One region of the Stenotrophomonas sp. 86156_Sma genome, then DNA from elsewhere that is predicted to be linked to it. Evidence: riboswitches for the same ligand, from Rfam matches in the RefSeq annotation. Region 1 holds a riboswitch; the other holds the start of a gene.

Region 1 (15,167 bases):
GTCGGCGCTTCACTGCTGTTCGTCGGTGCGGCCGGCTGTTGCAGCTGCTGCAGGCGTTTGACGGGCAGATCGCGGATGCGCAGCTGCACCTGTTCGGCCAGCTGGCGCCAGGCCGAGGCGTCGGGCTGGCCGTGCGCGTCACGCGGGCAGGCATCGGCCAGCAGCTGCTGGTAGCCGGCTTCGTCCTGGTCGAGCACGCGCGTGGCGATACCTTCATCCAGGCTGCCGCCCACCCGCAGCAACAGCGCCAGGCGCGGCAACGGTCCCATCTGGCCCAAGGCGGCAAGCGGCGGCTCCCACTGGCCGCCCACCGGCTCACGCAGCGCCTGGCGCTGGCCCAGCAGGGTCCAGAAGCGGGTTGGCCACTGCGCCATCGGCAGGTCACTGGCGACCGCCGCAAACGCGCGCATCACCGCCACCAGTGTCTGTTCGGCCCGGGCAGCATCGCCGCACTGCAGTTCAGCCACCACCAGGGCGCGGCGTTCAACACCTCGCAGGAACGCCGACAGCGCACCGGCCGCGGTCGAGGAAACAGGGGCGGGCACAGCCGTCATCGATCACTCCAAAGGTCTGCCCGCATGATAGCGGCAGGCCATCGGCGCCCGTAGGACTTGCGCCCACAGGCACTTCGTGCTGCAGGTTGTGCACAGCACCACGCTGCCTGCGCTGGAAACTGTGGCATCCAGCTGAATTCACTCTGTTTCAGCATTGTTTCACACTTAAGTAATTGATTTTGATGGATTTTAAAGTATGGCGATTTTTTGACCAACCCGAGCGTGAGGCCGTCGCCATCGGCCTCCTGCGCGCCCGCCGACCGGTAACGCACAGCGTTATCCACAGAACATGTGGATAAGACTGAATCTCCAATGGACACCGATATTTAGGTGACATTTATGATTCAACGGGCCCCGCCCCGCCGCCGCCCACTCCGCCATTCGCGCGCGCATGGCCCGGTACACTGGCCCGATGCTTTCACCGATTCCGACCCTGCAGGTCGCCCTGCCCGTCCCCCTGCCCCGCCTGTTCGACTACCTGTCGCCGGAGGGCGTGGCCCCCACGGTTGCGGTCGGCTGCCGCCTGAAGGTGCCGTTCGGCAACCGTGAGCTGGTCGGTGTGGTGGTGGGACACGGCCAGACCGACGACGGCCAGGGACTCCGCCAGGCGTTGGCCTGGTGCGACCCGCAGCCGCTGCTGCAGGGTGAGCTGTGGCAGAGCCTGCAGTGGCTGGCGCGCTACACCCACGCGCCGTTGGGCGAAGTACTCAGCACCGCCCTGCCCGGCCCGCTGCGCCACGGCGAGGCCCTGCCCGACACCCATCACTGGGGCTGGCAACTGACACCCGAAGGCCATGCCCAGCGCGGGAAGCTGCGCGCCGGCAGCCGCCCGCGGCAGCTGGCCGAACTGCTGGCCGAGGCCGTGGTGGATGAAGACGTACTGGGCGAACGCATGGAGGACTGGCGCACCGCCGCACGCAGTCTGGCCAAGCGTGCACTGGCCGAGCGCGTGGCGATGACGGTGGCACCGCAGCATGCGCAGCCGCTGCCCGGGCCCACGCTCAACCCGGACCAGGCCGAGGCCGTGACTGCGATCAACGCCGCCGACGGCTTCCAGCCTTTCCTGCTGGATGGCGTGACCGGCAGCGGCAAGACCGAGGTCTACCTGCAGGCGATCATCCATTGCCTGGCACGGGGCAGGCAGGCGCTGGTGCTGGTGCCGGAAATCGGCCTGACTCCGCAGACCCTGGCACGCTTCCGCGGCCGCCTCGGCATCGCGGTGCATGCGCTGCATTCGGGCTTGAACGATAACGAGCGCGCTCGCGTCTGGGCGGCCGCCTCACGTGGTGAAGCACGCGTCATTGTCGGCACCCGCTCGGCAGTGTTCACGCCGCTGCCGCAGGCCGGTCTGCTGATCATCGACGAGGAACATGACGGCAGCTACAAGCAGCAGGACGGCATCCGCTACCACGCGCGCGATTTCGCCCTGGTGCGCGCCAAGGCCTTGGGCATCCCGGTGCTGCTGGGCAGTGCCACGCCCTCGCTGGAAACCCTGCACAACGCCTACGCTGGGCGCTACACCCACCTGCGCCTGAAGCAGCGTGCCGGCGATGCACGGCCACCGCGCGTGCGCATCCTCGATGTGCGCAAACGGCCATTGCACGATGGCCTCTCGGCCGATGTTCTGGCCGGCATCGGCGAGCACCTGCAGCGTGGCCAGCAGGTGCTGGTGTTCAAGAACCGCCGTGGCTATGCGCCGGTGCTGCTGTGCCACGACTGCGGCTGGACCGCACCGTGCAACCGCTGCGATGCTCCGATGACCGTGCATGGTGGCGGCCGCCGGCTGCAGTGTCACCACTGCGGTGCGCGGCAACCGGCGCCGCTGGCATGCCCGGCCTGCGGCAGCCTGGCGCTGCAGCCACAGGGCATCGGTACCGAACGCCTGGAAGAGCACCTCACCGCCGCCTTCGCCGATTTTCCGGTGGTGCGCATCGACCGCGGCACCACCTCACGACGCGACGCACTGGAACAGCAGCTGGCGAGGCTGGGCGACCAACCCGGCATCCTGGTCGGCACGCAGATCCTGGCCAAGGGCCACGACCTGCCGAAGCTGACACTGGTGGTGGTGGTGGGCATCGACGAAGGTTTGTTCTCCGCGGACTTCCGCGCCAGCGAGAAACTGGCGCAGCAGCTGATTCAGGTCGCAGGACGCGCGGGACGTGCACGTGATCCTGGTGAGGTCTGGCTGCAGACCCATCACCCCGGGCATCCGCTGCTGGAAACCCTGGTGAGCGGTGGCTACCACCCGTTCGCGCAGGCCGAGTTGAACCAGCGCCAGGCCGCCGGATTCCCGCCGTTCGCGCATCTGGCACTGATGCGCGCCGAGGCACAGCAGGTCGAGCATGCCAATGCGTTCCTGCTGGCGGCGCGGCAACTGCTGGGGGAACAGAATGTGGTCGAGGCCTACGGGCCGATGCCGGCGCCAATGCCGCGGCGTGCCGGTTACCAGCGCACGCAGCTGTTGCTGTCCGCGCTTCAGCGGCCACCGCTGCATGGCGTGCTGGCCCAGCTGGTGCCGCAGCTGTATGCGCTGCCGGAGGCACGCAAGGTGCGCTGGTCGCTGGATGTGGATCCGACGGATCTGTATTGAGGGCGCTGCCCAATGCTGCGTAGAGTCGAGCTTGCTCGACTGCCGTGCGCCAGAAACAGTCGAGCAAGCTCGACTCTACCGTCGGTCCGTATGGACCCGACGGATCTGTATTGAGGCAGACGAACGCTAGCGCCGGGCCATGCCCGGCGGTCCTCCGCATACCACGCTCGCCGGGCATGGCCCGGCGCTACCCCTCAGGTCAGCGGCGACATCACGCCGCGCTGGTAGGCCGGGCGTTCGCGCAGGCGGGCGTACCAGTCGGCCAGGTGCGGCAGTTCCGGGCGCTGGATGGGCAGTTCGAACCAGGCATAGATCAGCGAGCCCAGCGGGATGTCACCCATCGCGAACGTCTCGCCCGACAGCCACGGCTGTCTGGCCAACGTGGCATCGGCCATCGCCAGGTAGTCACCGGCACGCACGATGGCGGCATTGATGCGCGCTTCGTCGCGGTCAGCCGGGGCGGTGCGCATGATGCCCCAGATCAGGTCGGTGTACAGCGGCGCCATGCGCGAGGTGCTCCAGTCCATCCACTTCTCGGCCTGGGCGCGTTCCATCGGGTCTTCGGCGTACAGCGTGCCCAGCGCGTAGCGCGCACTCAGATAGCGCACGATGGCATTCGATTCCCACAGCGGCAGGCCATGGTCTTCGATCACCGGCACCAGGCTGTTGGGATTCATCGCCAGGTACTCCGGCGTCTGCGTGCCGCCATGGCTGCCACCAACCTCGATGGATTCGTACGGCAGGCCGATTTCCTCGGCGCACCACAGCACCTTGCGGACGTTGCTGGAATTGCGGCGGCCCCAGATCTTCAACATGCGGGTTTTTCCTTGCTGGCAATGCGAGCGGCAACGATACGCCTGATCGGAGTGGAGATGTGCGTGCCGGATACGGGATCTGGCATCTGGGGCTTGCCGGCCAGCGGCCGGCACTACCGGTTCCTTTCCGGCCAGCGGCCGGCATTACCGGTTCTTTTTTGGCAGCGCGCGCACGTAGGAGGACTTGCCGTCCTTCTTCAGCTCGAACAGCCCGATCGCTGCCAGCAGGTCACTGAGCTTGCCGTAACCGTAGTTGCGCGGATCGAACGAGGCCTGGTTGCCGATCTGGCTGCCGACCGGGCCAAGGTGCGACCAGCCATCCTCGCCCTCGGCCGAGGACACCGCACGGCGCAGCATCTTCACCAGCCGCGTATCGCTGCGCATTTCCGCACCGCTCTTGCGTGGCCGGGCATCGTCGTTGGCAACAGGCTCGTTCGATGCCTGTTCGCTGGACGCCTGTTCGGTATCCGGCACGCTGGCATGGGTCTGGCCCAGCGCTTCCAGATAGGTGAACTTCGAGCACGCGTTGACGAACGGCTCCGGGGTTTTCTTCTCGCCGAAGCCATACACCTTCACGCCATCGGTCAGCAGGCGCATCACCATCGGGGTGAAATCGGCATCGCTGGACACGATGGCGAAGCCATCGAGATTGCGCGCGTACAGCAGGTCCATGGCATCGATCACCATCGCCATGTCCGAGGCATTCTTGCCCTTGCTGTAGGCGAACTGCTGGATCGGGCGGATCGCATATTCGTGCAGCACGGCCTCCCAACCCTTCAACCGCGGGCTCTTCCAGTTGCCATAGGCGCGGCGCACGTTGGCCACACCGTAGCGGGCGACTTCGGCCAGGACCTCGTCGATCTTCGAGGCCGGCGCATTGTCGGCGTCGATCAACAGGGCGATGCGCTTTTCCGGTTCGCTCATGGGCTCCTCACGGGCGGTTGCCTGAACCCGAGTATCGCCGATCCATGCGGGCGCTGACGTGACAGGGCGCCATCGTGCGAAGATGCCAGGCGCTTCCCCCAATGCCCCCACTGGAGTGAGTCGATGAGTCGCGAGCGCGTTCCCCACCTGGTTGTTGTCGGCGGCGGTTTTGCCGGTCTCTGGGCCACCCGTGCCCTGGCCCGCGAGCGCATACGCATCACCCTGGTCGACCGCCGCAACCACCATCTGTTCCAGCCGCTGCTGTACCAGGTGGCCACCGCCGGCCTGTCCGCCCCGGATATCGCCGCACCGCTGCGCCACATCCTCGGCCACCAGCGCAATGTGGAAGTCCGCCTGGGCGAAGTGGTGACCATCGACAAGCAGGCCCGGCAGATCCGCATGGCCGATGGCAGCACGCTGGACTACGACACTCTGCTGCTGGCCACGGGTGCCACCCACGCCTACTTCGGCAACGACCAGTGGGCCGATGATGCCCCCGGCCTGAAGACGCTGGACGATGCCATCGCGCTGCGCCGCAAGCTGCTGCTGGCGTTCGAACGTGCCGAGGCCGAACCGGACCCGGCGAAGAAGGCCGCGTGGCTGAGCTTCGCCGTGGTCGGCGGCGGCCCCACCGGTGTTGAACTGGCCGGCACCCTGGCCGAAATCGCGCGGCATACGCTGCGCAACGAGTTCCGCCATATCGACCCGGCCAGCGCCAAGGTGCGGCTGGTCGAAGCCGGCCCGCGCGTGTTGTCTTCGTTCCCGGAAGTGCTTTCGCTGAAGGCACGGCGGCAACTGGAAAAACTGGGCGTGGAAGTATTGACCGGTACCCCGGTGAGCGACATCGACAGCCAGGGCTTCAAGCTCGGTGAACAGTTCGTGCCGGCCCGCACTGTGGTGTGGGCCGCCGGTGTGGCCGCTTCACCGCTGGCGCGCACCCTGGATGTGCCGCTGGATCGCGCCGGCCGCGTGCAGGTGCAGCCGGACCTGACCCTGCCCGACCACCCCGAGCTGTTCGTGGCCGGCGATCTGGCCGCACTGAATCAAGCCAATGGCAAGCCGGTGCCTGGCGTCGCGCCCGCCGCCAAGCAGATGGGCAAGTACGTGGCCGAGGTGATCCGCGCGCGTCTGCATGGCAAGGCAGCACCGGGGCCGTTCAAGTACGCCGACTTCGGCAACCTGGCCACCATCGGCCGCATGGCCGCGATCGTGCACCTGGGCCGGCTGCAGCTTTCCGGCGTGCTGGCCTGGTGGTTCTGGCTGGCCGCGCACGTGTTCTTCCTGATCGGCTTCCGCAACCGCATCGTGGTGCTGCTGAACTGGGCCGTGGCGTACTGGAGCTACCAGCGCAGCGCGCGCATCATCTTCGGTGATGATCAGGAAGACCGGCGACCCCGACGGTAATGCCCGCGCGCGGCGTGTCCCTGTAGAGCCGAGCCCATGCTCGGCTTCTGCAATCCGAACGAAGTGCAGCCGAGCATGGGCTCGGCTCTACAGCGCCTTCGGTTTCGGGTACCACAGTGCATTGACGATGACCCAGCGCTGGTCGAAGCGGCCCATGTGGAAGTAGTCGACGAACCACGGGGTTTCCAGCCGCACCGAGGCCGCGTTGCCGGTCACGTCCAGCACCGTGCAGCGGCGTTCCCATTGATCCTTCGGGGTCTTCAGCGCGCCCTGTTTCGTCAACGAGACCAGTTCCTCCTTCGACATGCGGCGCAGGCCCAGGCGTTCGTCGGGTGTATCGCCGAGCACCGCGCGCTTGGCCAGGTCCGGGTGCAGGGAACGGGCGACACGCTGCGGGTCGGCCTCCAGCTGGCCATCGACGTAGTCGTGGCAGGTGGCTTCGATGGCCGCGATGGTGGCCGGGTCGGCGGCAGGGCTCGTTGCTGCGGAAAGAGCGAACAGCAGGGCAATCGTGGACATCCGGGTCTCCGGCTCTGGGCGCGGGGCGATCATCGCATGGGCAAGCCGCATCCACGCATGGCGTGGATCTACTGCATCAGGCCCATTTCGTCGACGCTCAGCTGCATGTACAGGAACGCGGCCGCTTCGTCGGTCATCGGCTGGCCCTGCGGGAAACTGTCGAGCCAGGCGGAGATGCGCGCATGCCGATGCTTCAGCGCATCAGCTATCGCGCGCTTTTCCGCGTCGGTGGCATGTTCCTGCATCTCATCGCGCAGCAGGTCATCGCCGATGCCCCATTTTTCGGCCAGCGGGATCAGGTCGACCAGATCGGGCGGCACCTGGTCGCGGCGCAGGTGGATGGGCTCGGGCGTGTCCGGGCCGCGCTGTGCGGCCAGTTCGGCGGCGCTGCCGATCTGCCCGTGCTGCAGCGGTGGCGGAGTCTGGGCGCAGGCCGACAGGGGGATACAGAACGTCAACATCAGCATCCAGCAGGATTTCATCGGACCGCTTCCTGTGTCGATGGATGTGGCGATGATGGCATGGCCCAGCACACCATCCACGCATGGCGTGGATCTACAGGACCGGGGCCTGCAGCCAGGCCAGCTTGCGTTCGCGGGGCTGCTGCTTGAGCTGCCACTCGGCGCGTGAGGCGGCGGCCCGGTCTGGGTACTCGCGTACGGCCAGCACGCGCAGCGGCGGCCGCGCCCGGGTGTAACGCGCGCCCTTGCCGGCCTGGTGGGCAGCGAAACGCGCATCCACGTCGGTGCTGATGCCGGCGTAATAGCTGCCATCGCGGCATTCGAGCAGGTACAGGAACCAGGGTCGGAGGGACGGGGCCATGCCCGGATTATGCCGTGCTGCACTGCAGCGGATATACTGGCGCCCGAATGCAGGAGAGAGGCGCCGCGCTGGCGCCCGCCGAAGGCGCAGGCTCCCATGATCGCTCAGGCCGGTGGGCTGGAATCCCACCAACCATGCATTCGACTCGCCGAGCTGGAGAGAGGTCACCGGGCATGCCCGGCACGATCCGCCGAAGGGGCACGCGGCCCATGCCGCTGAACTCTCAGGCAAAAGGACAGCGGGAGCGGCACCGGTCATCGTCATCCCGTCATTGCGCAGGCAGTGGCGATAGTGGCGCATGGCCGGCCCCACCGCGCCCGGAGCCTGTCCCATGCTGCTGTCCATCATCTACCTGATCGCCATTTCCGCCGAAGCCATGACCGGCGCGCTGTCCGCCGGCCGTCGCCGCATGGACCTGTTCGGGGTGGTCATGATCGCCTGCGTTACCGCCCTCGGGGGCGGTTCGCTGCGCGACATCCTGCTCGGCCACTACCCGCTGGGCTGGGTGAAGCATCCCGAGTACCTGGGCTTCACCGTGTGCGCGGCGCTGATCGCCACCTGGGTGGCGCGCTGGATGCACCACTTCCGCCGCACCTTCCTGGTGCTCGATGGCCTGGGCCTGATCGCCTTCACCCTGATCGGCTGCTCGATCGCGCGCGAGGCCGGCCATGCCATGCCGATCGTGCTGATCGCCGGCATGCTGACCGGCGCGTTCGGCGGCGTGCTGCGCGACATTCTCTGCAACGAGGTGCCGCTGATCTTCCAGAAGGAGCTGTACGCGATCATCGCGCTGCTGACCGGCGCGGCCTACCTGTTGCTGCTGCACTGGGGCGTGGCCGACGCCACCGCGATCCTGTGCTGCCTCGGCGGCGGCTTCGCGCTGCGCCTGCTGGCGATCCACTACCGCTGGGAAATGCCGAAGTTCGTCTATCACGACGAAGTGCATTGATTGTTTGTCGGTAGTGTCGGCCGCTGGCCGGCAACACGGCACACGCCCGCAGATTCCGGCAGGTTGCCGGCCAGCGGCCGGCACTACCGAATGCGTTGCATGACCATGGTCATACGGCATTGGCCGGGGTGATTGGCTACCATTGTCACCCCGTCGCTGCCGCGACGGCATCCAGCCACGCCGCGCCCGCGGCCCCGCCAGACAACTCCCTCCCCGCTGCCCGTGGTGCCGTGAACGCGCCGACGGGCCCGCATGTCCCTGCGCGCGCAGGGCGCAGGATGCCCCATGTCTGTCGCCGAAAATTCCCGCTTCCGTCGTGCCCGCCTGTTGTGGGCGGTGCTGGCCATCGCCCTCGTCGCCGTTCTGGCGTGGTGGCTGTGGCCCCGGAACGGCGCCGGCAGCAGCGACGATGCGCCGGGCAAGACGGTGCCGGTACGCGTGGCACGCGCCAGCGCCGAGCCGCTGGTGCTGCGCCTGAAGGCGGTCGGTACGGTCACCCCGCTGCACAGCGTGGTGGTACGCAGCCGCGTGGATGGCGAACTGCTACGGCTGCATTTCCAGGAAGGCCAGCAGGTGAAGGCCGGCGATCTGCTGGCGCAGATCGACCCGCGCCCGTATGAAGTGAAGCTGGCACAGGCGCAGGGTACCCAGCAGCAGAATCTGGCCGAGCTGGAAAACGCCGAGCGCCAGCTGCAGCGCTACCGCGAACTGCAGAAGCAGAACTACGTGTCCGGGCAGGAACTGAGCGACCAGCAGAGCAAGGTGCGCCAGCTGCAGGGCCGCCGCCTCAGCGATCAGGCGTCCGTTGATGAAGCGCGCCTGCAGCTGCAGTACACCCGCATCACCGCGCCGGTCAGTGGCCGCGTCGGGCTGCGCCGGTTGGACGTGGGCAACCTGGTGCGCGCCAGCGATGCCGAAGGCCTGGTGACGCTGGCGCAGACCGCGCCGATCAGCGTGCTGTTCACCGTGCCCGAACCCGAGCTGCCTGCGCTGCTCGATGCCGTGCAGGCGCAACCGGCACTGGCGGTGGAAACCTGGGACCGCGAAGAACGCCGGCAGCTGGCCCGCGGCTCGCTGTCCAGCGTCGACAACCGCATCGATACCACCACCGGCACGTTGAAACTGCGTGCGCACTTCGACAACCACGATCTGGCGCTGTTCCCCAACCAGTTCGTCAACGTCCGCCTGCAGCTGGGCGAGCAGCCCGCGCTGCTGATTCCCGATGCTGCCGTGCAGTTCGGCAGCCAGGGCAACTACGTGCATATCGTCGACAAGGACAGCAAGGCACAACGCCGCACCGTGGTGCTCGGTCCAGCCGATGATGGACGCGTGGCCGTGCGCTCCGGGCTGGCCGCAGGGGACAAGGTGGTGATCGAAGGCATCGACGGGCTGGAAGACGGCACGGCGGTGGAGATCATCACCGAGGAGGCCGCGACCAAGGCCGGCGCATGAACCTCTCGCGCCCGTTCATCCTGCGCCCGGTCGCAACGACTCTCCTGATGGTGGCGCTGCTGCTGTCCGGCGTGCTGGCCTATCGCCTGCTGCCGGTGGCGGCGCTGCCGCAGGTCGATTACCCGATCATCCAGATCACCACGCTGTATCCGGGGGCCAGCCCCGAACTGACCACACGCACCATCACCGCACCGCTGGAGCGCCAACTCGGCCAGATTCCCGGCCTGAAACAACTGTCGTCGACCAGTTCCGGTGGCGCCTCGGTCATTACCCTGCAGTTCGGGCTGGAGGTGTCGCTGGGTGTGGCCGAGCAGGACGTGCAGGCCGCCATCAACGCGGCGGGCAGCTTCCTGCCCGACGACCTGCCGGTGCCGCCGGTGTACCGCAAGGTCAACCCCGCCGACACCCCCATCCTGACCTTGGCGGTTACCTCGCAAGGCCTGTCGCTGCCGCAGGTGCACGATCTGGTGGATACGCGCATCGCCCAGCGCCTGGCGCAGTTGCCCGGCGTCGGCCTGGTCAGCCTGGCCGGGGGCCAGCGCCCGGCGGTGCGCATCCAGGTCAATCCGGCGGCGCTTGCCGCCAACAACCTGGGCATGGACCACATCCGCACCGCCATCGCCGCCGCCAACGTCAACCTGCCCAAGGGTAGTTTCGACGGCCCGATCCGCGCGGTGATGCTCGATGCCAACGATCAGATGCGCAGCGTGGATGAGTACCGTGCCCTGGTACTGGCCTGGCGCGACGGCGCGCCGCTGCGGCTGGGCGATGTAGCCACCATTACCGATGGCGCCGAGAACCGGCAGCTGGCCGCCTGGAGCGGCACCACCCCGGCAGTGCTGGTGAACATCCAGCGCCAGCCCGGCGCCAACGTGATCGCCGTGGTCGAGCAGGTGCGTACGCTGCTGCCGCAGCTGCAGGCCACGCTGCCCGCCGGCGTGCAGATGAATGTACTGAGCGACCGTACCGAATCGATCCGCGCGTCGGTGCGCGGCGTGCAGAAAGAACTGGTACTGGCCATCGGCCTGGTGGTGCTGGTCACCTGGGTGTTCCTGCGCAATCTGCCGGCCACGCTCATTCCCAGCGTCGCGGTGCCGCTGTCGCTCATCGGCACCTTCGCGGTGATGCTGCTGGCCGGCTATTCGCTCAACAACCTCACCCTGATGGCGCTGACCATCGCCACCGGCTTCGTGGTGGACGATGCCATCGTGATGCTGGAGAACATCGCCCGCCATCTGGAGGAAGGCGAAAGCCCCCGCGATGCAGCGCTGAAAGGCGCAGCCGAGATCGGCTTCACCCTGGTGTCGCTGACTGTTTCGCTGATCGCGGTGCTGATCCCGCTGCTGTTCATGGCCGACCTGGTGGGTGCACTGTTCCATGAGTTCGCAGTGACACTGGCTGTAGCCATCGGCATTTCGCTGGTGGTCTCGCTGACGCTGACGCCGATGCTGTGCGCGCGGTTCCTGAAGCCGCACGCGAAGACTGCACATGCGCCCGATGTCTTCGACCGCGTCATCGGCCTCTACGACCGCCAGCTACGCTGGGTGCTGCAGCGCCAGCCGCTGATGCTGCTGGCCACCGTTGCCACCCTCGCACTGACCGTGGCGCTGTACTTCGCCGTGCCCAAGGGTTTCTTCCCGGTGCAGGATGCCGGCCTGGTGCAGGGCATCAGCGAAGCGCCGCAGGCGATCTCGTTCCAGGCCATGCGCGAGCGCCAGCAGGCGCTGGCGGCGGCCATCGAAGCCGACGAGGCGGTGGCCAGCGTCTCGTCCTACATCGGCGTGGACGGCAACAATGCCACGCTCAATACCGGCCGCCTGCTGATCGAGCTGAAACCGCACGGCGACCGCGATGGCGCCGCCGTGGTGATGGCGCGCCTGCAACAGCGCGTGTCGAAGATCCCCGGCATCACCCTGTACCTGCAGCCGGTACAGGAGCTGGGCATCGAAGACCGCATCAGCCGCACCCAGTACCAGTTCACCCTGACCACGCCGGATCTTGAAACACTGGAACGCTGGACCCCGAAGCTGCTGCAGGCGCTACGCCAGCAACCGGCACTGTGCGATGTCGCCAGCGATCTGCAGATGCAGGGCCGGCAGGCGCGCGTGGCGATCGACCGCGATGCGGCGGCGCGCCTGGGCGTGAGCGTGGAAGCAGTAGCCGATGCGCTGTACGACGCCTATGGGCAGCGCCAGATTTCGACCATCTTCACCCAGGCCAGCCAGTACCGGGTGGTGCTGGAGGCCGATCCTTCACGACAGCCCGGGCCGGAGGCGATCACGGGCCTGCGTGTGCGCAGCAGCAGTGGGCAGACCGTGCCGCTGGGTGCGGTGGCGCGGGTAGAGGTGGGTCCGTCCGCACTGCTACGCAATCACGTGGGCCAGTTCCCGGCGGCCACGCTGTCGTTCAACCTTGCCCCGGGCGCTTCGCTGGGCGAAGCGGTGGATGCCGTGCACGCCGCGCGCGCGCACGTGGATCTGCCGCAGAGCATCGAACTTCGCCTGCAGGGTGCCGCAGCGGCCTTCAGCAGCTCGCTGTCGTCCACACTGTGGCTGATCCTGGCCGCGGTGGTGGTGATGTACATCGTGCTGGGCGTGCTCTACGAGAGCTTCATCCACCCTATCACCATCCTCTCCACCCTGCCCTCGGCCACCGTCGGTGCGCTGGCGGCACTGTGGGTAAGCGGACGCAGCCTGGACCTGATCGCGGTGATCGGCATCGTGCTGCTGATCGGCCTGGTGAAGAAGAACGCGATCATGATGATCGACTTCGCGCTGGACGCGCAGCGCACACGCGGCATGTCACCGCGCGAGGCGATCCATCAGGCCGCGCTGCTGCGTTTCCGGCCGATCCTGATGACCACGCTGGCCGCGCTGTTCGGCGCAGTCCCGCTGATGCTGGCCAGTGGTTCCGGCGCCGAGCTGCGGCAGCCACTGGGCTGGGTGATGGTGGGGGGGCTGCTGGTCAGCCAGGTACTGACCCTGTTCACCACGCCGGTGATCTACCTGGCCTTTGATCGCCTGCAGCGTGGCCGTGCGACGTCCCCGGTGGCCGTTGACGAGGCGCGCGCGTGACCCCCATCGCGCGCCTGGCGCAGGCCTGCGTGCAGCGCCCGGTAGCGACGATCCTGCTGGCGGTGGCGCTGGTGCTGGCCGGCCTGCTGGCATTGCGCCTGTTGCCGGTGGCGCCGCTGCCACAGGTCGATTACCCCGCCATTGAAGTCAGTGCCAGCCTGCCCGGCGCCTCGCCCGAGTCGATGGCAGCCACCGTGGCCACGCCGCTGGAGCGCGCACTGGGCAGCCTGCCCGGCATCTCACGCATCGACTCGGCCAGCACCCAGGGCCAGACCCAGATCGAACTGAAGTTCGTACTCGGCCGCGACATCGATGAGGCAGCGCGTGAAGTGCAGGCCGCCATCAATCTTGCACGCGGGCAGTTGCCCAGTGGCATGCCCGGCATGCCGCAGTACCGCAAGGTCAATCCCTCACAGGCACCGATCCTGGCGCTGGCACTGACCTCGGACACGCGTTCGCCAGGCCAGCTGTATGACCTGGCCTCCACCGTGCTGGCGCAGAAGCTGTCGCAGGTGCCGGGTGTGGGCGAAGTGCAGGTGGGCGGCAGCGCCTTGCCCGCCGTGCGTGTATCGCTGGACCCGAATGCACTGAACCATGCAGGCCTGGCACTGGAGGACGTGGCCCAGGCCATCGGCCGCGCCAACGCCATGCGCCCGCTGGGTGCCGTGGGCGATGACCGCCAGCAGTGGCAGCTGGAAGCGCCGCTGCAGCTGCGCCAGGCCGCGCAGTACCGCGAACTGGCTCTGAAGGTGAGCGACGACCGCACGCTGCGGCTGGGCGATGTCGCCGCCGTTGCCGATGGCGTGGAAGACCGTTACGCCAGCGGCTTCCACAACGAACGCCCCGCCGTGCTGCTGATCGTCAGCCGCCAACCCGGCGCCAACATCATCGCCACCGTTGATGCCATCCAGGCGCAGCTGCCGCAACTGCATGCGCTGTTGCCCTCCGGCGTGGACATGCGGCTGGTGATGGACCGCTCGCCGGTGATCCGCGCCACCCTGCACGAAGCAGAGCTCACGCTGGTGCTGGCGATCGTGCTGGTGGTGCTGGTGGTGCTCGGCTTCCTCGGCCACTGGCGTGCAGCGCTGGTGCCCAGCGTGGCCATTCCGGTGGTGCTGTTCGGCACGCTGGCGCTGATCGCGCTGATGGGTTTCTCGCTCAATACGCTTTCATTGATGGCACTGATCGTCGCCGCCGTGCTGGTGGTGGACGATGCCATCGTGGTGCTGGAGAACATCGCCCGCCATCGCGAACTGGGCGCCGACCGCTGGCAGGCGGCAGTACGGGGTGCATCGGAAGTCGGTGCCACGCTGCTGTCGATGAACGTTGCACTGGCCGTGGTGTTCGTCTCCATCCTGTTCCTGGACGACTTCGTCGAACGCCTGTTCCGCGAATTCTCGTTGACCCTGGTGGCGGCCATGACGGTCTCCGTGCTGGTCGCGCTGAGCCTGGTGCCGATGCTGTGTGCACGATTGTTCGTGGATGCCGCGCAGCAACCCTCGCGCTGGCAGCGGGGCAGCAATGCGCTGTTCGAACGTGTGCGCAGCGCCTACCTGCGCACGCTGCAGGCCAGCCTGCACCGGCTGCGCTGGCCGTTGCTGGCGTTCGTGGCCGTGATCGCCCTCAACGCCTGGTTGTTCCAACAGGTGCCCAAGGGCATCGTGCCCAAGCAGGACACCGCGCAGCTGCGTGGCTTCGCGCGCGGTGATGACGGCCTGTCGTTCCAGGCCATGCAACCGAAGATCGATGCGTACAGGAAGCTGTTGCTGTCCGATCCGGCCATCGAGGACATCATCGGCTACATCGGTGGCAGCAACGGGGTCAACAACGCCTTCATCATGATCAAGATGAAGCCGCTGGCCGAGCGCAAGGTGTCCAGCCAACAGGTGATCGACCGCCTGCGCGCGCGGCTGCCCAAGCTGCCCGGCGGCAATCTCTATCTGTGGGTGGACCAGGACATCCGCCTGGAGGGCGCCGGCAGCAGCGGCAAGTACGAGTTCCAGCTGCTTTCAGCCGATACAGCGCCCCTGCGCGAATGGGCACCGAAGGTGGCTGCCGCCCTGC
Region 2 (15,167 bases), 800 kb from region 1:
GCTGCTGGTGGGCATTGGTGCCTCGGTGATGATCGGCCGCAGCCTGACCGGTCCGCTGGCCCGCGCGGTGAACCTGGCCGAGCGCCTGTCCAAGGGACAATTGGACCAGGAGTTCCGCCTTGGCGGCCGTGACGAACTGACTCAGCTGGGCGAGGCGATGGCCAGCGTCCGGCAGAGCGTGCAGGCGGCGATCGGCGCACAGCTGCAGATGGCTGAGCAGCATGAGGCGGGCGCGATCCGCTATCGCATGGACGCCACGGCGTTCCCCGGTGACTTCGGCCGCATGGTGCAGGCCACCAACAGCCTGGTCGAATCGCACGTGCAGGTGGAGCTGCTGATGGCCGAAGTGATGCAGCGCTACGCCATCGGCGACCTCAGCCGCGACCTGCCCGACTACCCCGGCGAGAAGGGCACGCTGACCCGTACGTTGGCCGCGGTGAAGCAGAGCCTGATGGCGATCAACGCGCAGATCGATGAACTGGCCCGCGCCGCACGCGCTGGTGATTTCAGCATGCGTGGTGATGCCGCTGCGTTCCAGTTCCAGTTCAAGGCGATGGTCGAGCACCTCAACGGCATGATGGCCAGTTCACAGGCCAGCATCGCCGATGTTTCCGACGTGCTGCGCGCGATCTCGCACGGCGACCTGACCGCACGCATGGATGGCGAGTACGACGGCGTGTTCGCACGCATGCGTGACGACGCCAACACCACCACCGCACAGCTGACCGGCATCGTGCGTGGCATCCAGGTGGCTGCCGACAGCATCAACAACGCGGCGCAGGAACTGGCCGCCGGCAACAACGACCTGTCGCGCCGTACCGAGCAGCAGGCAGCCAATCTGGAAGAAGCGGCCGCATCGATGGAGGAACTGACCTCCACCGTGCGCCAGAACGCCGAGCTGGCGCGTCAGGCCGACAGTGAAGCGCATGCGGCCGGTGCCGCCGTGCGCGAGACCGAGCAGGCGATGGCACAGATGGCCTCGGTCATGGGTGAGATCGACCAGTCCTCGGCACGCATCTCGGAAATCTCCACGGTGATCGACGGCATTGCGTTCCAGACCAACATCCTGGCGCTGAATGCTGCGGTGGAAGCGGCGCGTGCAGGTGAGCAGGGCCGTGGATTCGCCGTGGTCGCCAGTGAAGTGCGCACGCTCGCGCAGCGTGCCGGTGTCGCCGCCAAGGAGATCAAGGAGCTGATCGAAGACGCCGCTGCCAAGGTGAAGAGTGGCCTGGCAGTGACCGTTGAATCCGAAGCCGCGATCGCGCGCGTGGCACAGGCAAGTTCGCGCACGACCCAGCTGATGAGCGATATCGCTGCGGCCAGCAAGGAACAGGCCGCCGGTATCGAGCAGGTCAACCAGGTGGTGGTGCAGATGGACCAGGTGACCCAGCAGAACGCCGCGCTGGTGGAAGAAGCCACTGCCGCCAGCCGCGCGCTGGAGGAACAGGCGCATGCATTGACCACGTCGGTGTCGGTGTTCAAGGTGGAAGGCGACACAGCTTCGGTTGTGCCGCGTCGCGCAGCCTGAGCTGCTGCGCGGTAAGCGTTGTGGTGCCGGTCACACCATGGGCGTCCATGGTGTGACCGGATGTCAGTCCACGACTTTGCTGATATGTCCGTTCTCAATCTTCCAGATCACGTCCTTGGCCGTACTCACGAACAGTGGCGCGCGTGCCCAGAGACTCCAGTAAACGTGGACCTCGGTCGGCGTTGGATCGAGTAGGTGGGTCACCATCATGGCACCCTTCCGCGGTGGACGCTGCAGCGTGATGCAGGAGAGGGTGTAAGGCCGGCTGGAAGTGATCTTTTCATCCGCGATTTCCACGCGATGGCTTCCCCCCAGAGGCACCGCTGCAGGATCGAATGTGCCGGGAAGCAGGTAGACACTCCAGGCATTTGCCGTGCCGTCCACGTTCGGTAGCACGACCGTGTTGTAGTTCTTCGAGCACGCTTGAAACTTGCTGCTCAATGCCAGTGCACGCGCAGCTGCCGCGCCGGCCTCATAAGGCGATAGTGGCTCGGGTGGCGACAGGGTCTGTACAGGACCGGCAAGCGTTCCCTTGTCGTCGGTGACTACCCGATACAGCACGCTACTGTCACCTCCGAGGATACTGACGACATAGCGGTTGTCGCGTTGTTCGGTGACCCATCCAGCAACGCGGTCATCCTTGCGCATTCCCTTCGCTACGAGTGCGTCGGTTGCGCGTTCGGCGGCAAGATCATGTTCGAACAATGACCGGCCGAGAGATTCGATCCGCGCAATATCGGCGTCCGCAGTCGCGGTCGCAGCCTGACGGGATTCGTGGGGTGGGTCAGAGGCGGTGAACGCATGCGCAGCGGGTGCCATCGATAGCAGGGCTGCCAAAGCTGTGGAGCATTGGACATTCATGGATGATTCCTCTTTGCCGCGTCCAGCGGCTTGGAGAAGTATGGCTGATCTGCGGGCGTCAATCCCGATTGACGGGCTCAGCTGCTGGCGCGGGTACGTGCCGCCTTCTTCGCCGCCACCTTTCGCGCGGTCTTCCTCGCCGCACGGGTCTTCGCCGCTTTCTTCGCGGCAGCACTACGCGATGCAGGGGTGGTGGCCTTCTTCGCCACCGTCTTCTTTGTTGCCTTCTTCGTGGCCGTCTTGCGGGCCGGCGCCTTCTTCGTAGCAGTCTTCTTGGCAGCCACCTTCCTGGTGGTGACCTTCTTTGCCACCTTGCGCCCACTGCCACTGCGCTTGCCGCCGCCGTCCTGCTTGTTCACAGTGGCCCATGCTATGCGCTCTGCGGTGCTTTCGCTGGCACCGCGCTCGCGCTCGCTCTCTTCGATGTGCTCGGCCTGGCGCTTCTGCTTTTCGGTATAGGCGGACTTGTCACCGCGGGGCATGGCCGGTTCTCCGGTGGGGGCTGGCCCCACGGTGGGCCTGGCGGCGTTAAGCGCAAGTCCCGCAAGGGTGATCGCACCGGCAAGGGGCCTCGGCTATGCTTGTGGCATGCGAGTCGAGCCCGCCGACATCGAAGCCCTGTTCGACGCCATCCCGGATGTGCTGTTCTTCATCAAGGACCTTCAGGGGCGTTACACCCACGTCAACCAGACCATGCTGCGGCGGCTGGGGCTGCGCGCGCGCAAGGACGTGATCGGGCGTACCGCGGCCGAGATCTACCCGACCGGCCTCAGTGCGGACTACGTCGACCAGGACGCCCGCGTGCTGTCCGGTGAGGTGATCGAGAACCTGATGGAGCTGCACCTGTTCGCCAACCGCGAACCGGGCTGGTGCCTGACCTGCAAGCGCCCGCTGGTGGTCGATGGGGCCATCGAGGGCCTGATCGGCATATCCCGCGACCTCGGCCAGAAGGACAGCCTCGGCACCCAGTACGAGCAGCTGCGGCTGGCGCTGGCCCACCTCAACGCGCACTACGCCGATAACGTGCGCATGCAGACCCTGCTGGACATCACCGGTTTCTCGCTGTCCAAGCTGGAGCGCAGCTTCCGCAAGGTGTTCCAGATGACCCCGCAGCAGGTGCTGACCCGGCTGCGGATCCAGATGGCCATGCACCTGCTGCATGGCGACGACAGCATCGCCTGCATCGGCCAGGCCTGTGGTTTCAGCGACCAGAGCGCCTTCACCCGCAAGTTCAAGGCTGAAACCGGTTTCTCGCCGCGTGCCTATCGTGCCCGTATCGGTGGGAACGTCGGCGAGCCGGCGCTGGCCTGAGCCGCCTGCTGCGCTGTGCCTATCCCCGTGGGCACGGGACAGGGTAAGGTGTCGCCCCTGTAGCCCGCCGCCAGCCCCGCCGATGCCCAACTCGATTCCGACCGCTTCGCCGTCCCGCCTCGGACATTCGCTCAAGCCCCGCCAGCTGATCATGATGGGCCTGGGCAGCGCCATCGGCGCCGGCCTGTTCCTCGGCTCGGGCGTGGGTGTGCAGGCGGCCGGTCCGGCGGTGCTGGTTTCGTATCTGGTGGCCGGCGCACTGGTGATCATCGTGATGAACGCGCTGGGCGAGATGGCGGCGGCCAAGCCCACCAGCGGCGCGTTCTCGGTGTATGCAGCCGACGCCATGGGCGCTACCGCCGGTGCCACCGTGGGCTGGCTGTGGTGGGTGCAGCTGGTGATCGTGATCGCCGCCGAAGCCGTGGGTGCAGCCGGGCTGCTGGCCACGGTCTGGCCGGCGATACCGGTACCGATGGCGGCGTTGGCCTTCATGCTGTTCTTCACCGCGATCAACCTGCTCGGAGTGAAGAACTTCGGCGAGTTCGAATTCTGGTTCGCCATCCTCAAGGTGGCGGCAATCCTGGCCTTCATCGCCATTGGCGTGGCGCTGCTGATGGGGTGGCTGCCGCAGGTGACCTCGCCGGGCCTGAGCAACTTCACCGAACACGGTGGCTTCGCACCGAAGGGCCTGGCCGGGATCGGTGCGGCGCTGCTGGTTGTCGTTTTTGCCTTTGGCGGTACCGAGATCGTGGCCGTGGCGGCGGCCGAAACCGAAGACCCCGAACGCAGCATTGCCCGTGCCATCCGCACCGTGGCCTGGCGCATCCTGGTGTTCTACATCGGCTCGCTGAGCGTGATCATCGCCGTGGTGCCGTGGACCAGCGAGGCGCTGAAGTCGCCGTTCGCCGCCGTGCTGGACATCGCCCGCATCCCGGGCGCCGGTACTGCCATTACCCTGATCGCCGTGATTGCGCTGCTGTCGGCGCTCAATGCCAACCTCTACGGCGCCTCGCGCATGATGTATTCGCTGGCGCAGCGTCGCGAAGCGCCGGCCGTGCTCGGCTGGACCGACCCGCGCCAGGTGCCGGTGATCGCCGTGCTGGCCAGCGTGCTGTTCGGCTTTGCCGCCACGGTGATGGAACTGCTGTTCCCGGACCGGGTGCTGCCGGTGCTGCTGAACATCGTCGGTTCCACCTGCCTGCTGGTGTGGACGCTGTCGCTGGTCTCGCAGCTGGTGCTGCGCCGGCGCGCGGATCGACTGGGTACCCGCCTGCCGTTCCGCATGGCCGGCTTCCCGTGGCTGACCTGCTGTGCACTGGCGATCCTGGCGCTGATCTTCGGCCTGCTGCTGAGTGAGTCGCACACCCGCCTGCAGTTCCTGTCGATGGTGGCGTTGACGGCCACGATCGCCGCCAGCAGCGCCATCGCACGGCGCATGCGCGAGGCCTGATTGAAGCTGCCGGCCAGCGGCCGGCACTACCACGGGGGCTGCACATCCGTCGTGCCATCCTGATTCGGTGGGCCGTCATCGGCCCGTCGACCAGGAGTACCGCATGCTGCGCAGCCGTCCCTTCCTGATGTTCACCGGCCAGGCCGAGGCCGCGCTGGCCCTGTACGCCGAAGCCTTTGCCGATTTCCGCCTGCTGGCCCTGCAACGCCACCCCGAGGGCGCCGGCGCCGGCGTGCCCGGACAGGTCCGCCAGGCCATCTTCCTGCTCGGTGGCACCCACTACCTGTGCTTCGACAGCCTGGACGTGCACGATTTCACCTTCTCGCCGTCGATCTCGCTGTTCGTCGAGTGTTCCGGCGCCGAGCAGTTCGAACGTGCCGCACGCGTACTGGGCGAGGGCGGCCATTGGTTGATGCCGGTAGGCGATTATGACTTCAGCAACCGCTATGGCTGGGTGCAGGACCGCTTCGGCGTGTCGTGGCAGTTGAGCCTGGGGCAGATGCCGGACCCGTGATCGGATGCTTGTGGGTGTGGACCTGGAGCCACACGCCCTTATGAAAACGGCCCGCTTGCGCGGGCCGTTTTCTTTACCGATGCAGTGAGGAATCAAGCCTCGACTTCATCATCCTTGTAGGCATCGACCGGGATGCAGGCGCACATCACGTTCTTGTCGCCGTACACGTTGTCGACGCGCGCCACCGGCGGCCAGTACTTGCTCTGCTTCAGGCTGGCCAGCGGGAAAGCGGCCAGTTCGCGCGGGTAGGCGTGGGTCCACTCGCTGGCGGTCACTGCGGTGGCAGTGTGCGGCGCGTTCTTCAGCGGGTTGTCCTCGCGGTCCAGGCGGCCGTCTTCGATCGCGGTGATTTCCTCGCGGATCTGGATCATCGCGTTGATGAAGCGATCCAGTTCGTGCAGCGATTCGCTCTCGGTCGGCTCCACCATCAGCGTGCCGGCCACCGGGAAGCTCAGGGTCGGGGCGTGGAAGCCGAAGTCGATCAGGCGCTTGGCCACGTCCTCGGCGCCGATGCCGCTGGTCTTTTCCAGCGGGCGCACGTCCAGGATGCACTCGTGTGCCACCAGGCCGTTGCGGCCGGTGTACAGGGTCTTGAAGTGCGGGGCCAGGCGCTTGGCGATGTAGTTGGCGTTGAGCTGCGCGACCTGGGTGGCCTTGCGCAGGCCGTCGCGGCCCATCATCGCGATGTACATCCAGCTGATCGGCAGGATCGAGGCGCTGCCGAAGCTGGCCGCGCTGACCATGCCGACCGGGCCGTTGTCACCCAGCTTGCCGGGCAGGAACGGGGCCAGGTGCTCCTTGACCGCGCACGGGCCGACGCCCGGGCCGCCGCCGCCGTGCGGGATGCAGAAGGTCTTGTGCAGGTTCAGGTGCGAAACATCCGAACCCCACTTGCCCGGCTTGGCCACGCCGACCAGGGCGTTCATGTTGGCACCGTCGGTGTACACCTGGCCGCCGTGCTTGTGGATGATCTCGCAGATCTCCACCACCTCTTCCTCGAACACGCCGTGCGTGGACGGGTAGGTCATCATGATCGCGGCCAGACGGTCGCTGTACTTCTCGGCGTTGAGGCGGATGTCCTCGACGTCGACGTTGCCGTTGGCATCGGTCTTGGTCACCACCACCTTCATGCCGCACATCTGCGCCGAGGCCGGGTTGGTGCCGTGCGCCGAGTCCGGGATCAGGCAGATGTCGCGGTGGTCTTCGCCGCGCGAGCGGTGGTAGGCGCGGATCGCCAGCAGGCCGGCGTACTCGCCCTGCGCGCCGGAGTTCGGCTGCAGGCTGACCGCGTCGTAGCCGGTGCATTCCACCAGCATCGCTTCCAGCGTGTCGATCAGTTCCTTGTAGCCCAGCGCCTGGTCGGCCGGCACCAGCGGGTGGATCTGCGAGAACTCCGGCCAGGTCACCGGGATCATCTCGGCGGTGGCGTTGAGCTTCATGGTGCACGAGCCCAGCGGGATCATCGTGCGGTCCATCGCCAGGTCCTTGTCGGCCAGCGAGCGCAGGTAGCGCAGCAGTTCGTGCTCGCTGTGGTGGGTGTTGAACACCGGGTGGGTCAGGAATGCGGACTGGCGCAGCAGGCCGGCCGGCAGCGCATCGGCGGTGCTGGCATCCAGCGCATCGACGTCGGCCTGCGCACCGAACACGGCGGCCAGCGCGACCACGTCGGCGCGGGTAGCGGTCTCGTCCAGGCTGATGCCGACCGAGTCGCTGTCGATCGCGCGCAGGTTGTAACCGGCGGCGCGGGCCTTGGCGTGGATCTCATCGGCGTGCACGCCGGTGACATGCAGGGTGTCGAAGAAGTCGCCACCGACCTGCACGCCGGCCTTGCGCAGCGCCGCGGCCAGGATCGAGGCCAGGCGGTGGGTGCGGCGGGCGATGCGGGTCAGGCCTTCCGGGCCGTGGTAGACGGCATACATCGAGGCCATCACCGCCAGCAGCACCTGTGCGGTACAGATGTTGGAGGTGGCCTTCTCGCGGCGGATGTGCTGCTCGCGGGTCTGCAGGGTCAGGCGGTAGGCCGGGTTGCCCTGGGCATCGACCGAGACGCCGATCAGGCGGCCCGGCATCGAACGCTTGTAGGCGTCACGGCAGGCCATGAACGCGGCGTGCGGGCCACCAAAGCCGAACGGCACGCCGAAACGCTGGCTGTTGCCGACCACGATGTCCGCGCCCCATTCGCCGGGCGCGGCCAGCAGGGTCAGGGCCAGCAGGTCGGTGGCCACGGCCACCAGGCCCCCGCGTGCGTGCACGGCATCGACCAGCGCCTTGTAGTCTCCGACCTGGCCGAAGGTGTCCGGGTACTGCAACAGCAGGCCGAAGGCTTCCGCTTCCAGTGCTTCGGCCGGGGTGCCGACGCGCAGCACGATGCCCATGGGCTCGGCGCGGGTACGCAGCAGTTCCAGCGTCTGCGGGTGCACGGCGTCGTGCACGAAGAAGGTGTCCGACTTCGACTTGGCCGAACGCTTGGCCAGCGTCATCGCTTCAGCCGCGGCGGTGGCTTCGTCCAGCAGCGAGGCGTTGGCGATTTCCATGCCGGTGAGGTCGGCACACAGGGTCTGGAAGTTGATCAGCGCTTCCATGCGGCCCTGCGAGATTTCCGCCTGGTACGGGGTGTAGGCGGTGTACCAGGCCGGGTTTTCCAGGATGTTGCGCAGGATCACGTTCGGCGTGTGGGTACCGTAGTAGCCCTGGCCGATGAAGCTGCGCAGCACGGTGTTCTTGTCGGCGATCGCACGGATCTTCGCCAGTGCCTGCACTTCGGTCATCGATTCCGGCAGTGCCAGCGGCGCCGGCGACTTGATCTTGGCCGGTACGATGGCATCGGTCATCGCATCCAGCGATGCGTGGCCGACGACGTCGAGCATCTGCGCGATCTCGGCATCGTTGGGGCCGATGTGGCGCTCGACGAACGCATTGTGGTGCTCGAGCTCACGCAGGGAAGGGGTGTTCTGGGACATGGCGAAGGATCCGTCAGGAAAGGGCACACGCACGGGCACAAGCCGCCGGTCGGCGGTCTGCGGGGCGCCCCTCTGTCCTTTTGCCTGAGAGTTTAAAAGCGCGGCGGACCGCAGCTTCGTGCCCCTTCGGCGCCGGATCGAACCGGTCTCTCCAGAGTTCTGTTACGGGTGGTATCGGGCCTGAGCGATTACGGGCGTTGCGCCTTCGGCAGCGGTGTTCCGCTTCTCCCACCGTGTTGCCCGCTGATTATAGCCCGTTGCGGGCCCGCCGGCCGCCTCCAGGCATGGCCGCCGCGCCTGAATGGCCGATGGCCCGGCCGTGCGTTTTGTGCACCGCTGCATGGCATCGGGCGCAATCCCCACCTATGATGGGCGGATACCCGAATTCATCTGGCGCCGTCCCTGCAGAAGGGGACCGGCGCCCGCCGTGCGTGCCGCGCATGGCCCTGCCGGACGCCTTCCCCATGACCGCCGCTGTTGCTCCCTCCACCCGCCGCATGGCCCTGCTGCTCGCCGGTCTGGCCATGTTCGGTCCGTTCTCGATCGACACCATCTTCCCGGCGTTCCCGCAGCTGGCCCAGCGCCTGGCGGTGGACGAAGTGGCGGTGCAGCAGACCATCAGCGTGTACCTGCTGTTCTACGGCCTGATGAGCCTGGCGCACGGCCCGCTGTCCGATGCCTGGGGCCGCAAGTGGGTGATCCTCGGTGGCCTGGTGGTGTTCGTCGGCGCCTCGGTCGGCTGCGCGCTGTCCACCGACCTGACCACGCTGCTGGCGTTCCGCGCGCTGCAGGGCCTGTCGGCGGGTGTCGGCATGATCGTTGGCCGCGCGGTGATCCGCGATCTCTACCATGGCCACGACGCGCAGCGCCTGATGAGCCAGGTGTCGATGCTGTTCGGCATCGCCCCGGCCATCGCACCGATCATCGGTGGCTGGATCCTGCTCAGTGGCGCCGGCTGGCCGCTGATCTTCTGGTTCCTGGTGGTGTTCGGGCTGGTCCTGCTGGCGGCCACTGCGCGCTACCTGCCGGAGACCCATCCGGTTGAAGCGCGCGTGCCGTTGTCGCCGCGCACGTTGATGCGTGATTACCTGCGCATCGGCTTCAACCCGCGCTTCCTGCGCCTGGCGCTGGCCGGCAGCATCGGCTTCGGTGGCATCTTCCTGTACATCTCCTCGGCGCCGGTGTTCGTGATGCAGCACCTGCATCTGGGCGAGGGCGGCTTCGCCTGGCTGTTCATCCCCACCATCGGCGGCATGACCACCGGCTCGTTCCTGTCCGGGCGCATGGCCGGGCACACCACGCCTACCCGCCAGGTCGCCATCGGTTTCGGCCTGTGTGCGCTGTCGGTGCTGTTGAACGTCGGCTACGTGGCGCTGGCCCCGCAGTTCGTGCTGCCGTGGGCGGTGCTGCCGATCTTCCTGGGCGGCATGGGCATGGCGCTGATCTTCCCGATCCTGGCGCTGGCGGTGCTGGACATGTACCCGCACCAGCGCGGCCTGGCCTCGTCGCTGCAGGCCTTCGTGCAGCTGATGATCAGCACCGTGGTGGCCGGCGTGGTATCGCCGCTGCTCAGCGCCAGCCCGCTGCACCTGGCGTTGGGCCAGGCTGCGTTCTTCGGTGCTGGTTTCGTGTTCTGGTACTGGGAACACCAGCGTGAACGTGCGGCGCAGGCAGTCTGCACGGGTCACTGAGCAGCGTGCAGGGGTAGGGCAGGCCGCGACGCCGGCAGCGCTTGCGACGGGAAACCACCGGACTAGGCTGGGCACTCCAGCCAGCCAGTGCACGGGTGCACGACAGCCAGCCAATCCGATGTCGTTGCATGAGGTTCCCCCATGGCTGCGCAGCAGACCTACCGCCTGTTCGAGGTGGCGCTGAAGGAGCGCCGCGTTCTCTCCCCTTCCCTGGACCGCATGGTGTTCACTGGTGCCGACGTGGCGCGGATGAAGACCGAAGGCCCGGACCAGCGGATCAAGGTGTTCTTCCCCTTGCCCGGCCAGGACCTGCCGCAGGTCCCCAGCGGCGAGGACTGGTACCCGCGCTACCGGGCGCTGCCGGATGATCAGCGCCCGCCGATGCGCACCTACACCATCCGCCAGCTGCGCGCCGAGCAGGGCGAGGTCGACGTCGATTTCGTCATTCACGGGGTGACCGGACCCGCTTCGCGCTGGGCCATGCATGCACGGCCGGGAGACCGCGTGGTGTTGCTGGCCCCCGATGCCGACTGTGCCGAGAGCAGCGAAGGCTGGGAGTGGAAGCCACCGGTCGGTGTCGGCCAGGTACTGCTGGTGGCCGATGAAACGGCGTTACCTGCGGTGGCGGGCATCCTCGAAGAGCTGGCGGCCATGCCTGATCCGCCGCGCACGCTGGCGTTGCTGGAAGTGGCCCAGGCCGGCGATGCGGTGCCGTTGAAAGCGCCGGGCACCGCCGAGCTGGTGTGGTTGCCGCGTGGGCAGGCCGCCTATGGCCAGCCGCTGCTGCAGGCGGTCCAGGAACGGCTGTCAGCGACCTCTAGCGTGGCTGCTGGCGATGCGCTGGAGGAGATCGACGTCGATACGCAGATCCTCTGGGAGCAGGCCGACACCTGCGTGGCCGGGCCGCTGTACGCCTGGGTGGCGGGCGAGGCGGGGGCGGTGATGGCGATCCGCCGCCACCTGGTGCGCGATTGCGGGCTGGACCGCCGCGCGATCACCTTCATGGGCTACTGGCGGCACGGCAAGGTGCTGGACTGACCATACTGGATCGAGCACGCGTGAAGCAGCGCTGCGGGCGGGGTGCGTTATCCTTGCGCCCCCTCGCAGCGGTACCGCACCATGTCCACCAGCTCCAAGATCCGCCGCGACCAGCGCCGTCGCCAGGAAAAGCAGGCCGCCAACAAGGCAGCCGCGCAGGCCTCGCCGGTGGAGCCGCATGCCGAACTGCGCGATGCGCAGCGCACCCTGCTGGCCGGTGTCGTGCGACGTGATGGTGAATGGGTGCTGGGCATGGACGGCCGCATCGCTGGCCACAGCGAGAGCGCTGCCCAGGTGCTGGCGCTGATAATGCAGGCCGGTGAACTGCACGAGCGCAACGGCACGCCGGTGCGCCTCATTTACTCCGATGCGCTGCGCGATGCCGCGCAGGCCGAAGCGAAGGAGAAGGGCCAGACCTTCGAGGAATTCAAGGCCGAGCTGGCCGCAGCGATGGCCGCGAAGAAGAACAGCTGACAGGCATTTCGGTAGAGCCGGCCGGTGGCCGGCTGCCCGTTGGGCCATCATCGCGGAGTTGCCGGCCAGCGGCCGGCACTACCGGAAAGGGGCGGATCCTCGCGGATCCGCCCCTTTTTTCATTTCGCCGCCGGGGCCGCGTTGGCCTGCCAGCCGCACATCTGGCCTTCGTTCTGCTGCTTCAGCCACTCGTTGACCGGGGTGAAGTACTCGATCATCGGGCCGGCATCGAGCTTGTCGGTACCGGTCAGCTCCTTCAGCGTGGCCTGCCACGGCTGGCTGGCACCCTTGCTCAGCATCGCCCAGTACTTCTGGCCGGCTTCCTTGTTGCCGTAGAAGGTGCACTCATGCAGCGGGCCCTTGTAGCCGGACGCGTCGCACAGGCCCTTGTAGAACTGGAACTGCAGGATGCGCGCCAGGAAGTAGCGGGTGTACGGGGTGTTGCCCGGCACGTGGTACTTCGCGCCCGGATCGAAGAACTCTTCGCCACGGGTGCTGGCCGGCGCCACGCCCTGGTACTTGGCCTTCAGGTCCCACCACGCCTTGTTGTAGTTGTCGGCGGTGATCGAACCATCGAACACGCCCCAGCGCCAGCGGTCGATCATCAGCCCGAACGGCAGGAACGACACGCCCGACAGCGCCATGCGCATCTGGTTGTTGATGACCGCTTCGCGGCTTTCGGTCGGCGCATCAACCAGGCCGATCGAGCTGAGGTACTTGGGCGTCATCGCCAGCACGATGGTGTCGCCGATCGCTTCATGGAAGCCATCGTTGGCACCGCCCTGGAACAGCGGCGGCAGCGGGTTGTAGGCCAGGTCGTAATAGATGTGGCCCAGCTCGTGGTAGATGGTGGTGAAGTTCTCTTCGTTCGGCTTGATGCACATCTTGGTGCGCACATCGCCTTCCATGTTCATGTCCCAGGCACTGGCGTGGCAGACCACGTCGCGGTCATCGGGCTTGATGAACTGGGTCTTTTCCCAATACGACTGCGGCAGCGACGGCATGCCCAGCGACACGTAGAAGTCCTGGGCGCGCTCGGTCATCTGCTTGGCGGTACGCAGTTCGGCCTCGCGCTGTGCCTTGTACTGCGCCGCTACGTTGGCATCCTTGCCGGCCTTGGCCAACGCCGCGCTCAGGTTGGTCTGGTACTGCTTTTCAAGCGCTGCAGTGATGTCCAGGCTGCCGGCACCCGGATACGGCTCCAGCTGGTCCCACAGATTCGACCAGTCCTGCTGCCACATGTTGCCCAGCAGGTGTGCGGCGATCAGGCCATTGCCCACTTCCGCCTTGTCCTTGCCGTAGGTCTTGTCCAGCTTGCCGCGTGCGTAGCAGTGCAGCTGCTCGTACATCGGCTTGACCTGTTCCCACAGGCGGTCGGTTTCCGGGCCGATCTGCTCCGGCGGCATGTCGTAGCCGCTGCGCCACATCTGGCCGGCATCGGTGAAGCCCATGCCCTTGGCGCCTTCATTCACCAGGCCGACGAACTTCTGGTAGTCGCCGCGCATGTTCTTGGTGGTGCTGTGCCAGCCCTGCCAGGCATCGAGCTGCTTGTCGTAGTCGCGGCTGCGCGCCAGCACCTGCTCCAGCTCGCCCAGTTGGCGGCAGGAGTTGGGATCGTTGGCGTCGGTGCAGTACTTGCCTGCACCGTAGCTGCCTTCCATGCGGGTGGCGATCTGGGTCAGCTCGGCCAGCTTGGCCGGGTCACGCGGCGCCGGCATCGAGGACATCAGCTTCAGCAGGTGGATCGCGCGCTTGCTGTCCTCGCTCATCGGCTTGCCGTCGAACTTGGCGGCCTGTTCGATCCAGCTGTTGAGCTGGGTCAGCGAGCGCTCGTTGGCCTTGGCCGCGATGCGTTCCGAATCACTGTTGATGTAGGTGGAGGACAGCCACTGCGCCGAGGTCATCTCCGGGTAGGCGGCCTTGAATTCGGCATTGATGCGGGCCACGAACTGGTCGGCGGTTTCGCCGGCCGGGGCGCTGCTGCTGGCGGTATCGGTGCCTGGCGCAGCTTCCTTCTTGCAGGCGGCCAGGGCCAGCGTGGCGGCGGCGATTGCCGAGGCCAGCAGGAGATGACGGTGTTTCACGGGCGGTCCTTGGGTGGTGAACGACGGCCGAAGGCTAGTGGGCCGTCGCTGCCACCGCAAGTGGCGGAAGTCGGCCGGGCGGCGCCCGGCACCCGCAGAGGTCTTCAAGCAAGGGCAACGTCAACTTCAAAAGCGGGGATTCCGTGGGGTGGCGGGGCGGTGTCGGAGTGCGGGGACGCCGCAAGTACGTCCGTGTAGGCTTGGCAGCCGCATCCATGCGGCTGACACCCCGCACTCCGACACCGCCCCACCTCTGACAGATCGCGGCGGCTGTTGGTGGGTGTCGACCTTGGTCGACACATCTGTCAGATATCGAAATGAATCTGGGGTCAGATCCGGTTTCCTCCGGAAAACGGATCTGACCCCAAGGCCGTTCCATCAGATCGCGGAAAACTGTCAAAGGCGGGGTGGGTCCGGTTGCGGGGGCGTGAGCGCCATGGATGGCGCGACCGAGCCTACAGGGATGTATTTACGGCGTCCCCCGCAACCGGACCCACCCCGCCAACCCACGGATAGCCAGCTTCTGCTTCTGCTGTTGCTGTTGCTGTTGCTGTCGAGGCTGCCGGCCAGCGGCCGGCACTACCGCGGGTGCAGGGCTGCAAGCCCTGCCGAACAACCCTCAACCCTCGCAGTTGGCGAACACGTCGCGGTCGCGCTCGTACAGCGAGGTCTTTACCTGCATCAGGCCCAGTACCGACGGGAACAGGTTGTCATGGTCCGTGTAGGCCGCCGAACGCTTGCGCACGCACTGCAGGTCCAATCCGCGGCTGCTGGCAAAGCCCTGCGAGAACCACATCGTCATCGGTACCCGGGTCTGCTCGGCCGGCGCGATGGCGTAGGGCACGCCATGCAGGAACAGGCCCTTCTCGCCCAGCGACTCGCCGTGGTCGGACAGGTAGATCATCGCCGTGTCGTAGTCCTGCATGCCCTGCAGCGTGCCGATGGTCTTGGTCAGGAAGTGATCGGTGTACAGCACGGCGTTGTCGTAACTGTTGGTGATCTCTTCGCGCGAGCAGCGGCCGATGTCGCGGGTATCGCAGGTGGGGGTGAAGCGGCGGAACGCGGGCGGGTAGCGCTCGAAGTAGGCCGGACCGTGGTTGCCCAGCTGATGCAGCACCACGACGCGGTCGCCCGGCTTTGCACGTACCTGGGTGGCCAGGTCCTGCAGCAGGATTTCATCCATGCAGCGGCCGTCAGCGCACAGGCCCGGGGTGGTCGCATCGGACAATGACTGGAAGTCCAGGCCTTCGCACACG

What was found. Region 1 has a riboswitch for glycine ahead of ACZK33_RS20945 (trimeric intracellular cation channel family protein). Riboswitches for the same ligand answer to the same signal wherever they lie in the genome.
Region 2: linked by a shared signal. The riboswitch ahead of gcvP (aminomethyl-transferring glycine dehydrogenase) and the one ahead of ACZK33_RS20945 (trimeric intracellular cation channel family protein) in region 1 are both predicted to bind glycine.

Annotation. Positions count from the first base shown of each region.
Region 1 covers NZ_CM151157.1:4,515,822-4,530,988, forward strand. Annotated here, with positions in the region: gene ACZK33_RS20905 (hypothetical protein) at 1-554, opposite strand, end outside; gene ACZK33_RS20910 (primosomal protein N') at 967-3,144, shown strand; gene ACZK33_RS20915 (glutathione S-transferase family protein) at 3,339-3,959, opposite strand; gene ACZK33_RS20920 (NYN domain-containing protein) at 4,104-4,883, opposite strand; gene ACZK33_RS20925 (NAD(P)/FAD-dependent oxidoreductase) at 5,007-6,287, shown strand; gene ACZK33_RS20930 (nuclear transport factor 2 family protein) at 6,375-6,806, opposite strand; gene ACZK33_RS20935 (hypothetical protein) at 6,875-7,288, opposite strand; gene ACZK33_RS20940 (GIY-YIG nuclease family protein) at 7,362-7,628, opposite strand; glycine riboswitch at 7,669-7,758, shown strand; glycine riboswitch at 7,772-7,877, shown strand; gene ACZK33_RS20945 (trimeric intracellular cation channel family protein) at 7,960-8,577, shown strand; gene ACZK33_RS20950 (MdtA/MuxA family multidrug efflux RND transporter periplasmic adaptor subunit) at 8,863-10,029, shown strand; gene ACZK33_RS20955 (multidrug efflux RND transporter permease subunit) at 10,026-13,103, shown strand; gene ACZK33_RS20960 (efflux RND transporter permease subunit) at 13,100-15,167, shown strand, end outside.
Region 2 covers NZ_CM151157.1:3,711,488-3,726,654, reverse strand. Annotated here, with positions in the region: gene ACZK33_RS17305 (methyl-accepting chemotaxis protein) at 1-1,528, shown strand, start outside; gene ACZK33_RS17300 (hypothetical protein) at 1,592-2,389, opposite strand; gene ACZK33_RS17295 (hypothetical protein) at 2,467-2,871, opposite strand; gene ACZK33_RS17290 (helix-turn-helix transcriptional regulator) at 2,978-3,700, shown strand; gene ACZK33_RS17285 (amino acid permease) at 3,783-5,150, shown strand; gene ACZK33_RS17280 (VOC family protein) at 5,254-5,664, shown strand; gene gcvP (aminomethyl-transferring glycine dehydrogenase) at 5,757-8,624, opposite strand; glycine riboswitch at 8,687-8,789, opposite strand; gene ACZK33_RS17270 (multidrug effflux MFS transporter) at 9,089-10,315, shown strand; gene ACZK33_RS17265 (siderophore-interacting protein) at 10,457-11,353, shown strand; gene ACZK33_RS17260 (hypothetical protein) at 11,435-11,827, shown strand; gene ACZK33_RS17255 (M2 family metallopeptidase) at 11,947-13,911, opposite strand; gene ACZK33_RS17250 (phosphoethanolamine transferase) at 14,531-15,167, opposite strand, start outside.